Regions from separate parts of the Clostridium sp. DL1XJH146 genome, predicted to be linked through region 1. Evidence: a T-box and tRNA genes for the amino acid it is inferred to sense, from the RefSeq annotation. Region 1 holds a T-box; the other holds one or more tRNA genes.

Region 1 (7,594 bases):
TTTCGCTTGGAGCACAGACTTCAACTATGTCTCCAACTTTTTTGCCTGTTAATGCTTTTCCAAAATCTGATTCTATACTTACTTTCATATTTTCTGGGTCTGCATCCATAACTGTCACTAATGTTACTATGTCTTCATCTTCATACTCTATAAATTTAATTCTAGCCTTACTATTAACTCCTAATAGCGATTTATCTATATTTTTATCGTCTATAACAGTAGCTGTTGAAATCATAGTATACAAATATTGTATTCTATTATCATTTTTCCTATAATTCGCACAAGCTTCTTTATATTCTGCATTTTCAGACCTATCGCCATGTGCAGCTGCTTCTAATTTTTCCCTTGCTATTTCTGCTCTTTTTACTGTTAATCTATAATCTAATTCTTCTTTTAATTTATTCATATTTTCTTCAGTCAATGTATTATTCATAAAATCAAGTCCCCCTTTTTTCAAATTGCTAATTGCAAATTGCTAATTGCAAATTGCTAATTGCAAATTCCACATTATAACCTAAACAAAGCTTATATATTATACAATAGTTTACACATAATGAATATTATAAAACATAACTAAACAAATAAAAAGGCTTTCCATATAGGAAATACCTTTTTATTGTAATTTAAGCAATTATTAATTTAAAGTATTTTTTCTTTCCTTTTCTAACCAATGCATAGCCATCTTTAAAATCTTCTTCCTTCAATAAAGTATTCAAATCTTCTACTTTATCATCATTTAAAGTAAGACCACCTTGTTCAATTAGTCTTCTTCCTTCTTTTTTTGATGGAAATACTTTATTTTGCGCTAATACATTTAGTATAGTATCTCCTATTGCTTCTTTTGTTATTTCTACTGTTGGTACATTGGTTAAATCTACTCCCCCACCAAATAATGCCTCTGCTGCTGCTGCTGCTTTATTAGCTTCTTCTTCTCCATGAATAAGTTTTGTAACTTCATATGCTAATACTTTTTTTGCTTCATTTATTTCTGAGCCTTCTAATGAAGACAATCTCCTTACTTCATCCATAGGGATAAAAGTTAATAGTCTTAAACATTTATCTACATCAGAATCAGCAACATTTCTCCAGTATTGGTAAAAATCAAATGGTGATGTTTTTTTAGGATCTAGCCACAGAGCACCTTTCTCTGTTTTACCCATTTTCTTTCCTTCACTATTAGTAAGAAGTGTGCAAGTCATAGCGTAAGCTGGCTTTTGGACTTTTCTTCTTATTAAATCCATACCATTAATCATATTTGACCATTGATCGTCTCCGCCAAGTTGCATTATACAGTCATATTTTTCATTTAAAACTAAGAAATCATATGATTGCATTAACATATAGTTAAATTCTAAAAAAGAAAGACCTTTTTCTAATCTTTGTTTAAAACATTCAGCAGTAAGCATTTTATTTACAGAGAAATGTGCTCCTATATCTCTTAAAAAGTCGACGTAATTTAAATTCAAAAGCCAATTTGCATTATTATCCATAATAGCTTTTCCGTCACTAAAATCGATAAGTTTTTCTAGCTGTCCTTTGATTTTATTAGCATTTTCTGCTATTGTTTCCTTTGTCATCATTTTTCTCATATCAGTTTTCCCACTTGGATCACCAACCATTACTGTACCACCGCCAACAAGGGCTATTGGTCTATGTCCTGCCCTTTGCATATGGGCCATAAACATAATTGCAATAAAATGTCCTACGTGTAAACTATCTGCCGTTGGATCAAATCCAATGTAAAAAGTTATTTTTTCCTTATCTAGTAATTCTTTGATTTCTTTTTCATGCGTTGTTTGTTTAATATAACCTCTCTCCATAAGAGTATCGTATACGTTACTCATAAAGCACCTCCATTTTTTAATGCACAATGCACAATGCGCAATGCACAATTGCTGATGATTTTCTTCCCTTTGGTCAGAAAATCTTTATTTCTAAAAATACTCAACTTAATAAAAAAATAAATCATTGTTTAATTTCTTATAATACTAGCAATACCTCAATGTTTAACTAATTGTACTCTGTAAATTGTTCATTAAAATTATAAAACAATAAAAAAACGCCCTCTAACAATAATGTTAGGGACGAAATATTCCGCGGTACCACCCAGTTTGATACAATTTAGTTAGAAAACCAAACTCATATCCACTTAAACCCTTAACGCAGGCAACGTATCCTCCTAATAATTGAAACAATAAATTTATACCATTTATTATTGCTTACTCAATTTTCAGATTAAAGCTCAAGAATGTACTTCACTGTATATCATAACTAGTTTCCAGCAGCCACTAGCTCTCTTTATACTCAATACAGTTACTCTTTCCTTCATTGCTTTTCATATTATAACCATAAATTTTTTTTTAATAAAATCATCTTATAACATTATATATTCGATTTTACATTATTGTCAAGGATTTATCTTATAGAACATATCTAATTCTGATTTATCTTATAGTGCATATCTAATTCAATAGTAGTCTTTATTCTATTTATAATTTATTACACTAAAATTTGTTCTAAAAATCCTTGCAATCTTACATGTTCAGGTTGCTGGAATATTTTTTCAGGATGTCCTTCTTCAGCAATAACACCTTCATTTAAAAATATAATTCTATCAGCAACTTCTTTTGCAAATGCCATTTCATGAGTAACAATAATCATAGTCATTCCTTCATTTGCCAGTGTCTTCATAACTTTTAATACTTCCCCTACTAATTCAGGATCTAATGCTGATGTAGGTTCATCAAATAATACAACTTTCGGTTCCATAGCAAGTGTTCTAGCAATAGCAACCCTTTGTTGTTGACCACCCGATAACATAGCTGGATATTCATCAGCTTTATCTTCTAGCCCTACCTTTTCAAGTAATCTATACGCATCTTTCTTAGCTATTTCTTTATCTATTTTCTTAACTGTCACAGGTCCTTCCATAACATTTTGTATAGCAGTCATATTAGGAAATAGATTAAAGCTTTGAAAAACCATCCCAACCTTTTGTCTAATATTGTTAATATCAGATTCTTTTAATCTTACCATCTCACCATCAATCCATAATTCTCCACTATCTTTCTTTTCTAAAAAATTAATACATCTAAGAAGAGTGCTTTTACCTGAACCACTAGACCCTATTATGCAAACAACTTCACTTTCATTAATTTCCATATCAATGCCTTTAAGCACTTCAAGTTTTCCATAATATTTATGCAAATTCTTTATTTTAATCATATTATCCCCTTTCATTTACTTTTAATTTCAATTCAATGGTACTTAATATCTTTGTTAATGCCATAGTAATTATTAAATAGTAGCAGGCAGCAACAAATAATATTGGAAAGGTTTTAAAGGTAGCCGCTGAAAATTGTCTTGCAAGCAGGATTATTTCTGTTATTGTTATAACACTTGCCAAAGAAGAATCTTTAACTGCAATTATAAATTGATTCCCTAATGCTGGAACAGAGCGTTTGAATGCTTGTGGTAAAATAACTCTCTTCATTGCCTGCAATTTAGTCATACCTAGAGATCGAGCTGCCTCCATTTGTCCATAGTGAATAGATTCAATCGAACCCCTAAATATTTCACTAATGTATGCACCATTATGAAAAGCTAATCCGATAATAGCAGAAGTGAATCTACCTAACTCTATCCCTATAGTAGGCAATGCATAGAAAATAAAAATTAATTGTAATAATAAAGGCGTACCTCTCACTATTGTTATATAAATATCTGTTATTCTCATCAAAACTTTTTTCCGTGATAATTTTAGCAATACTGTAACTAAACCAAAAATCATACCTAGTAGGATAGAAAAAAAGGATAAACCCAATGTTGCAATTACACCAGGAATAAATTTAGGAGCAAATAAAATTGCTGTAGAAAAAAAGTCCATTATACTATTAAATATTGATACGAGTATTTCCATTAATATCTTTCCTCCATTATTAATTAATTTATTATTCAACTAAAAAGGGTAACATTACTAAAGAAAACCCACTATGAAATTTAATTTTAAATTTTCATAGGATATTTATTTTTCTAAAATATTAACTCCAAACCATTTATTGCTAATTTCTTCATAAGTTCCATCTTCAACGATTTTAGCTAAGGCTGCATTTACCTCTTCTAATAACTTAGTATCATCTTTTCGAATAGCTATTCCTATTTCCTCTGCATATAAAAGTTGGCCTACGGGTTCTAAATCCACATCATATTTTTCAGGTGCCTGCAAACCAACGAATTTCCCTGTAACTAAACCATCTGAACGTCCTTGTTCAGCTGCCATAATATTATCAACATCACTTTCAAACTGAAGAATTTCTTTTATATTATCCATTTCATTTAAAGCATCATGGAAAGTTGTCCCAGTAACAACCCCAACTTTACCATCTTGCAAATCTTCAATTGAATTAAGTCCTGACCCCTTAATTGCAAAAAATTGAGCTCCATCATAATAATACGGAGTTGTGAAATTCACTTGTTTTTGTCTTTCCTCAGTAATTGACATACTTCCAATAATCATATCAAATTTTTTACCAGTTAATCCTGCAATAATACCATCCCATGTTGTTGTGATAGGTTTTGACTTTACTCCAATTTCCTTTGCTATTGCATTTGCTATATCAATATCAAAACCTGTTAAATCACCGTTTTCATCAATAAAATTAAATGGTGGATACGCACCCGTCATTGCAAAAGTCATCTCTTTATCTTCAATTATTTTTTCGTATGTAGTCTTTGTGGAACTCCCACAAGCTGTCAATGCCAATAATAAAATTCCTACCATACCTAAACTTATAAATTTTTTAATCATTAATAAACCTCCCATATTTTTTAATGCTATTATTATTTCTTTTAATTACCAAATACACCACCTTTATCTTTTTTTTATAAATATTGTTAATGTAAATATACAAAAAAGCACTCTAACTCTATCATCAATAGAGTTAGAGTGCTTAAGTTTCACTTTAAAAAATTAAAGTTCACATTATACCACAAAATAATAGTATAGTTTATGACCAATTGATCCTAAACAAGCCCCAGTTCTAGAATAAATTTTTCAATGAAAGTTTCATCTTTTACTTGTTAACTAACAAATCACCACATTAAATATAATACGTTGGTCTGCTCATCAACTAACTAATAATTCCATCTACTTCACAATTCTTATATATATATCCAACTTCGCCTTTAATTATATATGTTTTCAAAGATTATGTCAAATTCATAAAATAAAAAGCATAAATAAAAAAAGAGCTACCTGTTCGGGGTAGCTTTTGAGGAAAAATGTGTTCATGAGCAGTCTCTATTGTTAATATTTTAAATAATGTTAATATTTAAAATATTTTGACTCTTTAGTATAATTCTACATTATTTAGTACAACAATGCAATATTTTTTTTTATTTATGCACTATATTTTCTAATATACTCTGGTATTTCTTTATCTTCAATATTTATATTTATATACAAGTCCAATCCATAATTATGGGCTAATTTTTCCATGTCATAAAACAAATGTGCCGCATCTTCCTCTTTGCCATTTACCATGTTAAATAACCCATCAATAAACACAGTTTCAATGTCATAATCTTCTGAAAGAATACCGCACAAAAATCCATAAAAATTTTTATAGTTTTTCAAATTAAAGTCTCTGGTAGCAACAAATCTAATTCTTGTATCTAAGTCAAAAATCGGTTTATTATCATCATCAATATACACAATATTTCCCTTGGAATCTAGTATTTTTTCATTTGCAAGTTTTATCATATTTTTTGTCTTCCCAATTCCCTTTTTGCCGTGAAATACATATACCATGTTAACCACCCCTTACATATTTTTTTCTATTATAATTATTATATAATATTCTGAATTTTTTTTCAATAAACGTTTTCATTGATTATTCCTGATATTCTAATTATAGTTTTTTATACCAGGAAATATCACTTTAAACTTATTTTCTTTAATTACATTCAAAAATTTTACTTTGCCATGATTTTCAAAACTTTTTTTCATTCTAGTGAAACCTCGTGTAGATTTATTGAACCTATTTTCTTTATCTAGCGTAATCAATTTTTCATATATCCACATATTTCTTCTAATATAACTATGAGAATTTTCAATGGAACCTTTTCCATTTTTAACAAGTATACCTGGACTTATAACAGAAATATTTTTATAGTCAATAACCACCTCTGTTTCTTTATTGTAAACAGTATAATCTCTGTATAAAACCGCATTCTTTATACCTTCATAAACTGCCTTCCAAGGATAATTTGAAGGTAATATTTCACTAATCAATTTTTTACTTTTATCAAGCATTGAAAGTAAATCACCTTGAATAATTATTATGTCATCATAATTTTCATTTATTCTATTTATAACCTTAATTATATTATGTGGTATATAAAGGTAATTTATACTAGAAAAAACCAATAATCCACCCATAGTGCACTTAAAATTTTTATTTTCTGATTCTTTTGTAATAATTCCTGTATTAGTCAGTAACATTTCTCTGTTAGAATCATTGATTTCTATACTATGATTTTTAAAATAGGCCTCAACCAAATTAAAATTTAATGCCTCTTTTGTACTTTTAATAATAGGACATAATTCTGTGCCTAGACTTAAATTATCCTGAAATGCACCTATTAATTCTTCTTTTCTCATTGTGTCTGTAGTGGAACCTCTTCTTATGTAAAATGCTCCTGTTTCTCTAACTTGATGAGGCCTTTGATCACTACTATAAATCGTTATAATACTCACATTTTGTCCATAATAAATAATAGTTTCTATTTTAATTGGAATTGGTGGTTCAATCCTTGATGATACTATTTGCTGAACCTGTTCCTCAGTATAATCATTAACATTTATCCCTACAACTTTTTTAGTTTTATCTTCAATCCCAATTATTAAATACCCTCTTCCACCAGGAGAATTGGCTATTGCACATACATCTTTTGCAAATTCTTTTCTACCACTTTCTGTACTCAAATCAAGTTTAAGCTTGAAATCTAATTTAATATTTTCTTGCTGTTTTAACAATAAGGAAAGTTTCTTAGTGTCCATTAGTATCCTCCATTTCAAGCTGTTTATCAAACGAATAAATTATCATTAACTGTTTTCATTCAGTATATTCATAATCATCTTATGACTATTATATCAAATTCTACACTTATATTTAATGAATATTATTAAAATTTAATAATATGATAATAATTTATAATATACAGTGTTAATTCTCAATGCGCAATACGTAATAAGCAATGCACAATGCACAATTGATGATGATTCTCTTCCCTTTGGTCAGAGAATCTTTATTTAATTAATTCTAAGATTTTGCGTAGCAAAATCATCCTTAATTGCAAATTGCAAATTGCAAATTGCAAATTTAAAATTAGCAATTGCAAATTTTGAATTTACAATTGCTAATTTTAAATTTGAATTTGAAATCATATGAAAAAAGACCTCTTAGTGAATTACTAAGAAATCTTTTTGTTATAAATCTATATTGGCTTTTCTAAGAGCTGGCTTTATTACTTTCGAAAGTGGTAACGCTATAACTATAGCTGCTACTCCTTGCCCTACATTAAATATAACTTC
Region 2 (7,594 bases), on a different contig from region 1:
CTGTTTCTATAGTAGATATACCTTTAGCATTATAGCTTTTAGTATACTCTGATTGGATTGTTCCTACAGAAGAAAGCAAGTCATCCACATCACCTTGCTCTACGTTAGCTGTATTAACAGATATTCCTTGTGGCGTAGAATTTCCACCTACAACTCTTAAAGCAATCAGAGCGACTGCAATTATTAATACACTTACAATTATAATTCTTTTTTTTGAGAATTTTTTCATATCCCTTACACTCCTTATTTTAATATCATTTATTTCTCTTTTGATTTAAATAATACAATAATGCATTAATTATGTCCCATTAGATATTATTCTACACTATAAAGATTAAATTCATTACAAGAAAGTCTTAAAAATCTATTAAATTATTAATGTACTCTAAAGGAATAGCTTAAATCCATTTTCTTTAAGCCACTTTTTCTTTATATCATAGTCCGGCATTATATGTTGTACCAAACTCCAAAAGTCTTTAGAATGATTCATATGGATAAGATGACATAATTCATGTACAACAACATAGTCTATTACATCTACAGGGGCCATTATTAGCCTCCAATTAAATAAAACATTTCCTGTGCTTGTACAACTACCCCACCTTTTCTTTTGTTCTTTTGATTTTACTTTTATAGGTCTTACTCCAACTATATTTTGGTAATGAGCAACTCTATTATTTATAACTCTACTAGCTTCTATTTTAAACCATCTTATCAATTCCAATTTTATTATATCTTCGTTTGTTGTAGTAATTTCTATATTTTTTCTAATTATTATATTTTCGCAGTTATTTTTCTTATTAATCAAAATTATATCTATACAGTCACTATTTTTACTCTCATTTAGTGAAAGAGAATATTCTTTTCCTAGGTAATAAAAAATACTACCCTTTTTAAATTGTTTTTTTTCGTTTTTATAATCAATTTCCTTAAAATAATTCAACTTTTTTAATATCCAAGAATGTTTTCCTTGCAATATATCCATTATTTGATTTTCATCTAGAAATAAAGGTGCAATAACTATCACTTCATTTGGAGGTTTGATCTTTATTTCCATAGTTTTTCTTTTTCTATAAATTAATTCTGCTTTAATTTCTGTGTGGTCCTTTTTTATAGTAATAATCTTATTTTTTTTCATATTAATCTCCTGTTTTTTCTATAATCTATATATACTCATATAACATCTATAACAATTTTTTAATATTAAGATTATGTTTTAAATAGGTGTTGATATGAATTAATTAAACAGCATAAATATCAACAATATTCTAAAATATAGCTTAATTTATAAATAACCTAAATTTCACAACAAACTCTTCAATAATCATTTTATCATTTGTATAACAATATACAAATGGCTTTTAATCAAAAATATAACCCACTAATTTAATAGTGAGTTATATTTCTGGCATCCCTTTTGGTTTTTTCTTCATATTTGTATCTACTTCCAATGTTATTGGGTTTGCTTTTTTAGGATTGTTTTTCTTGTTATCGTCAATTGCTTTTTTATTATGTTTTTGTTTCATAAAAACTCCCCTTTCAGACTTAGAATACCCTTTTATTCATTTTCTATTCAAATCTATTTTTATCATTTAAATATTCTTCATCAGTAAATATATCTATAAACTGTTTTACATTGAACGATTTGTAAATAGATCATATTTACATAAAACCCGATATCATATATGGCGTTATATTAAACTCTTCAAATAAAATAAGCCATATGGCTTATTTTATAAGTATTTTTTTATTTCTTCTACTTTATCAAGTTTTTCCCAAGATAAATCTACATCTGTTCTTCCAAAATGTCCATAAGCTGCAGTCTTTCTATATATTGGTCTTCTCAATTCTAACTCTGCGATTATAGCACCTGGTCTTAAATCAAATACTTTTTCTACTATTTCTACTATTTTATCTTCTGCATATTTTGATGTACCAAAAGTGTCTACAGTTATTGATACTGGTTTAGCTACACCTATCGCATAAGCTAACTGTATTTCTAGCTTATCAGCAACACCAGCAGCAACTAAATTTTTAGCTACCCATCTAGCAGCATAAGCAGCTGACCTATCAACTTTTGTACAGTCTTTTCCTGAAAAAGCTCCACCACCATGTCTTCCCATACCACCATAAGTATCAACAATTATTTTTCTACCAGTTAAACCAGAATCCCCTTGTGGTCCACCAATTACAAATCTTCCCGTAGGATTGATAAAATAATTAGTATTTTCATCTAATAATTCTTCTGGAACAATCTCTTTAACAACATAATTTATTAAATCTTCTCGAATAGTTTCTTGTGTTACGTTTGCATCATGCTGTGTAGAAATTACTATAGTTTCTATCCTTGCAACTTTATCTCCGTCATATTCAACTGTAACCTGTGTTTTACCATCAGGTCTCAAATAGCTTAAAGTCCCATTTTTTCTTACTTCAGTTAATCTTCTTGCTAATTTGTGAGCCATGCTTATAGGTAATGGCATATATTCTTCAGTTTCATTGGTAGCATAACCAAACATCATCCCTTGGTCTCCTGCACCTACTGCTTCAGTATTATCTTTTTTGCCTTCTTTTGATTCTAATGCTTCATTAACTCCCATAGCGATATCCCCTGATTGCTCATCAATAGAAGTAATTACTGAACAAGTATCAGCATCAAATCCGTATTTAGCTCTTGTATATCCAATTTCTTTTATAGTATTCCTTACAACTTTAGGAATATCAACATAACAATCAGTTGATATTTCTCCCATAACTAATACCATACCTGTTGTTACAGCAGTTTCACATGCTACTCTACCATTTGGGTCTTTTTCCATTATTGCATCTAGTATTGAATCTGATATTTGATCACAGATTTTATCTGGGTGCCCTTCTGTAACTGATTCTGATGTGAATAATTTTTTCATAAAATTTCCCCCTCCAATAATAAAACCTCTCCACAAAAGTGAAGAGGTTATTTTCATAAACGACTCACTCATCTTGCAGCTTTAGCTGCTGGAATTAGCACCTTGCACTTTTGTACAGGTTGCTGGGTTTCATAGGGCCACGTCCCTCCACCTCTCTTGATAAGTAGAACTATATTTAATTTATTTAAAATCAATGTTATATTACCACACTGAAAAAACACTGTCAATAAATTATATCTATAATTTATTCTTTGTTAATAAACTGTATAATAAAATTTAATCTTTACGCTACAATATTTATATAACAGCTACGGTATTGTGTAAACTCTATATAAAAAGAGTATTACAACTTGTAATACTCTTTTGGTGGAGGAAGACGGATTCGAACCATCGAAGCGAAACGCAACAGATTTACAGTCTGCCCCCTTTGGCCACTCGGGAACTCCTCCAAAATATATTAAATTGTACATGGTGGGCACAACAGGGCTCGAACCTGTGACCCCCTGCTTGTAAGGCAGGTGCTCTCCCAGCTGAGCTATGCGCCCATGGTAAATGGTGGAGGAAGACGGATTCGAACCATCGAAGCGAAACGCAACAGATTTACAGTCTGCCCCCTTTGGCCACTCGGGAACTCCTCCACACATGGTGCTGGTACTAGGAATTGAACCCAGAACCTACTGATTACAAGTCAGTTGCTCTACCAATTGAGCTATACCAGCGCATTTATTTTTATGTTTTATATTGTTTTACCGACGAGTTATAGTATACCTAGATATTCTTTTTATTTCAAACTCCATTTAGGACCATTTTATCCAACTAAACTTCATTTTACTACAAATATATCTTAATTACTCTTTTATTCATAGGGTAATACTTTTTAAAAAATTGCTCTTTATTTTAAAATTAATAACAATCTTTTAAATTCACTTAAAAACACATAATAACTATATGTATACTATATAGAAAAAGCCATTAATTTTAATCCTTTTTCTCTACTGCATCAACGTCTATATACTCATCAATTACATCCTCCATTTTTTTAAAATCCTCATTTGTCAATCTCTTCTCTGCTAACTTAAGAGCACACGACACCCCTTCTTCTCTATCATCCATATACAAATAATTTTTTATTTTAACATAATCAATTGGTGAAAATTTAGTTCCTAAAAACAACAATGTTTTCTTCTCATTTAATGTTAATTCATCAAGAATTTTATCTGCATCAACTTTAAAAACTGATACATCTTTTTCATTTAATATGTAAATTTCATCAATATTTTCATTTTTTTGACTTGTATTTTTTTCATTTTGGATGATACCAATATCATCTTTTTCATTGCAATTTGCATTATTTGCATTATTTGAATTATTTGAATTATTTAGATTCTCAATTATTTTTTTTTCCTCATTATTGTTTTTCATATCGATACATGCTTTAGTAACATCCTCATCATTATTACAATTTTCTTTTACCTCTTCTATATTATCTTTAATAGTGGTATTATTTATTACTTGTGAATCTTGATATTCTCTTACTTCAATTTTTTCTCTATCAATTATTTCAGCACACTCTTGTTTCCCATTTAAATTATAATCATGGGTCATTAAAATTACTGATATAATTGTACATAATATTATAATAATCGATAAGTATCCTTTTTTCATAATAATCACCTCTATTTGTAATTATTTCCACTAAATTTGATTTTATACAAACCTTATAAAATCAAATTTTCTAGCATATAAATTAATGAGGAGGTGCATATTTGGATAAACTTAAAGTTAATTATTTTGAAGACTTATCTTACTATAAATTATCTTATTTTATTAAAGATTATATTGATACCAATACAGTAATTATTTGCATAGGAACAGATCGCTGCATAGGAGATTGCTTAGGTCCAGCTGTAGGTTCTATGTTAGTACAAAAGAATTTTCCTTTAAAAGTATACGGAACTATCAATTCTCCAATCCATGCATTAAATATAGATAAAAAACTAAAAGAAATAAAAAAAGAAAATCCAGCTTCTAAAATTATAGGAATAGATGCTTGCTTAGGAAATAAAAAAAATATAGGCGAGATACAAGCGAGAAATTATCCAATCCACCCTGGAAAAGGTGTAGGCAAAGTATTACCCGCTGTTGGTGATTATTCAATTATCGGAATAGTTGATTCTAGTGATAATAATGAACTTTTTACAAATAGGAATATCAGATTAAATCTAATATTAGATATGGCAAAAGTAATCTGTGATGCATTTTTACATTCTTATTATTTATTTAAATTCAGATAAAAAAGCTACGCAGAATCACTTCACTAGGAAATTTTATGTTTTACAAATACAACTACTAAATCTAAGTATTTCCATAAATGCTGTTACTAAGTTCTTCCACTCCTACACCATTTTTTTATTGTATAGGAAAGAGAAAAAACTTTCCTATACAATAAAAAGATCCTTCCAGGATCCTTTTATTCAAAGCTAAAACCTTTGTCTATAGATGTTGTATCTATTTTATCAATATAATTCAACACTTCTCCTGTTCCTAATGCAACACATGAAACTGCTTCATTCGCTACATATACAGGCACATTTGTAATTTTCTGAATTAGTTTGTCTAAACCATTGAGTAAAGATCCCCCACCTGTCATAATAATTCCATTATTAGAAATATCTGCAGCTAGCTCTGGTGGAGTTCTTTCGAGTACTGAATGTGCACATTCTGCTATAGCATGAACTACTTCATATAATCCTTCTTTTATTTCTTCAGAAGATACTGTAATATTTTTAGGTAATCCAGTAATTAAGTCTCTCCCCCTAACTTCCATAGTAGGGTTCCCTTCTCTTTCAAACGCAGTAGCTATATTAATTTTCAAATTTTCTGCAGTTCTCTCACCAATAAGTAACTTGTGCTTTTTCCTAATGAACCTAATTATTGCTTCATCAAACTTATCACCAGCTACTTTAATAGAGTTTCTTACAACCATGCCTCCTAATGATATAACGGCAATATCAGTTGTTCCTCCACCAATATCAATTATCATTTTCCCAACAGCTTTAGTAATATCTAATCCTGCACCAATAGCTGCTGCGATAGGTTCTTCAATTAATGAAACTTTTTTTGCACCTGCATTAATAGCTGCGTCTTTTACTGCTCTTTGTTCAACTTCTGTAGCTTTACAAGGAACGCAAACAACAACTCTTGATGCTTTAAGATTTCTTTTACCAACCGCGGTACGCAGAAAATACTTAAGCATTTTCTCTGTAATGTCATAATCTGATATTACACCGTCTCTCAATGGACGTATCGATACAATATTTCCTGGTGTTCTTCCTATCATTTTTCTAGCTTCTTCACCTACAGCTAGTACCTCATTGGTATTCGTCTCAATTGCAACAACTGAAGGTTCTTTAAGCACTATCCCTTTTCCTTTAATATAAACTAATACAGTAGCTGTTCCTAAATCAATACCCACATCCGTATTCCTATTCCACAACATCCAATAACCCACTCCTGCTCTTTAGTTTTAAAATACCCACATTAATTATTATATACATATAATTCTTTAATTTCTATATATTCATAAAAAAAAATAGTTTTTTTATATAATTTTTAACCATCTATTGTCTTATATTTCATTTTTGTTGCTTTTCCACCTCGTATATGTCTTTCAGCTTTATTTAAATCTAAAACAATTTTAGCTTCTGTTGCTATTTGAGGGTTTATTTTTGGTAATCTTTCAGTCATATCTTTATGAATTGTACTTTTACTAACACCAAATACTTTTGCTGTTTTTCGTATTGTTGCTTTTGATTCAATTATATATTTAGCAACCTCTAAAACTCTTTCTTCAATGTAGTCCTTCAACTTTCTGCCTCCTTAACTACTATATTAATATTTATGCATTTTTTACTCAATCAAGTACTAATATTAAGTCATTTCCATAAAGGAAATGACTTAATATTATTTACCCATTCCTAATATTTTAAATATTGTAATGGATCCAAACTTGAATATTGAATATCCTCATCTAAACCCTTCATGACTTCAAAATGCAAAAAGTTATTACCATAATCTTCACATGCACCTCTTACAGTAGTTCCTCCTATTTTACCTACTACATCACCTTGCTTTATTTTATCTCCTATATTTAAAGTAATTTCTTTATTTAGATTGCTATATACTGTTCTTAAATCACTTTGAGGATGATATAGCACAACTTTCACACCATCCTGAGTATCTTGAGAAATTTCTTGAACCTCACCATCTATTACTGCAACAACATCTGTATCCAAATCAGCTACTATATCTATTCCAAAATTTGGTCTACTTGTTTCAGTAGTATTCCAAAAAACAGGAACCTCTGAATATGCTCTTGCAAGTGTGCCAACTACTGGATTAATAAAGCTTTGTGCATTGTTTGAAGTAACAGCAACAGTTTTATTTTCTTCTGTAGCAACCTCATCAGTAGTTTGTTCTTGTGAAGTATCAATTTTAGTCTCTTCTTTACCATCGTCACTTACCGCTTCTTCAACTTGTTCTAAATCATTATTTACTAATTCCTCTCCATTCTTCTTTACTTCTAGTGCCCCATCTATAATAGATTTATCATTTAACACAGTATCTTTTCCAAAGGAATCACTAGCTGTATCAATTTCACTATTAATTGCACTATCAATAGCCTC

What was found. The T-box of region 1 lies ahead of tyrS (tyrosine--tRNA ligase). A T-box ahead of a tRNA ligase gene usually reads a tRNA of that ligase, here a tRNA-Tyr.
Region 2: it has a tRNA-Tyr gene. The T-box ahead of tyrS (tyrosine--tRNA ligase) is inferred to sense a tRNA for this amino acid. The anticodon was not compared.

What each region holds. Positions count from the first base shown of each region.
Region 1 is NZ_JBTVVN010000033.1:9,769-17,362, forward strand. Features, by position in the region: gene ACVHXK_RS14250 (GreA/GreB family elongation factor) at 1-433, opposite strand, end outside; gene tyrS (tyrosine--tRNA ligase) at 624-1,844, opposite strand; T-box leader at 2,078-2,338, opposite strand; gene ACVHXK_RS14260 (amino acid ABC transporter ATP-binding protein) at 2,500-3,225, opposite strand; gene ACVHXK_RS14265 (amino acid ABC transporter permease) at 3,227-3,919, opposite strand; gene ACVHXK_RS14270 (ABC transporter substrate-binding protein) at 4,025-4,807, opposite strand; gene ACVHXK_RS14275 (hypothetical protein) at 5,399-5,809, opposite strand; gene ACVHXK_RS14280 (AlbA family DNA-binding domain-containing protein) at 5,906-7,060, opposite strand; gene ACVHXK_RS14285 (ECF transporter S component) at 7,490-7,594, opposite strand, start outside.
Region 2 is NZ_JBTVVN010000025.1:15,497-23,090, reverse strand. Features, by position in the region: gene ACVHXK_RS12410 (efflux RND transporter periplasmic adaptor subunit) at 1-229, opposite strand, end outside; gene ACVHXK_RS12405 (M48 family metallopeptidase) at 386-1,138, opposite strand; gene ACVHXK_RS12400 (hypothetical protein) at 1,398-1,526, opposite strand; gene metK (methionine adenosyltransferase) at 1,734-2,909, opposite strand; SAM riboswitch class I at 2,975-3,075, opposite strand; tRNA gene ACVHXK_RS12390 (tRNA-Tyr) at 3,274-3,358, opposite strand; tRNA gene ACVHXK_RS12385 (tRNA-Val) at 3,379-3,454, opposite strand; tRNA gene ACVHXK_RS12380 (tRNA-Tyr) at 3,463-3,547, opposite strand; tRNA gene ACVHXK_RS12375 (tRNA-Thr) at 3,553-3,628, opposite strand; gene ACVHXK_RS12370 (hypothetical protein) at 3,888-4,574, opposite strand; gene yyaC (spore protease YyaC) at 4,676-5,203, shown strand; gene mreB (rod shape-determining protein MreB) at 5,380-6,408, opposite strand; gene spoIIID (sporulation transcriptional regulator SpoIIID) at 6,522-6,776, opposite strand; gene ACVHXK_RS12350 (peptidoglycan DD-metalloendopeptidase family protein) at 6,887-7,594, opposite strand, start outside.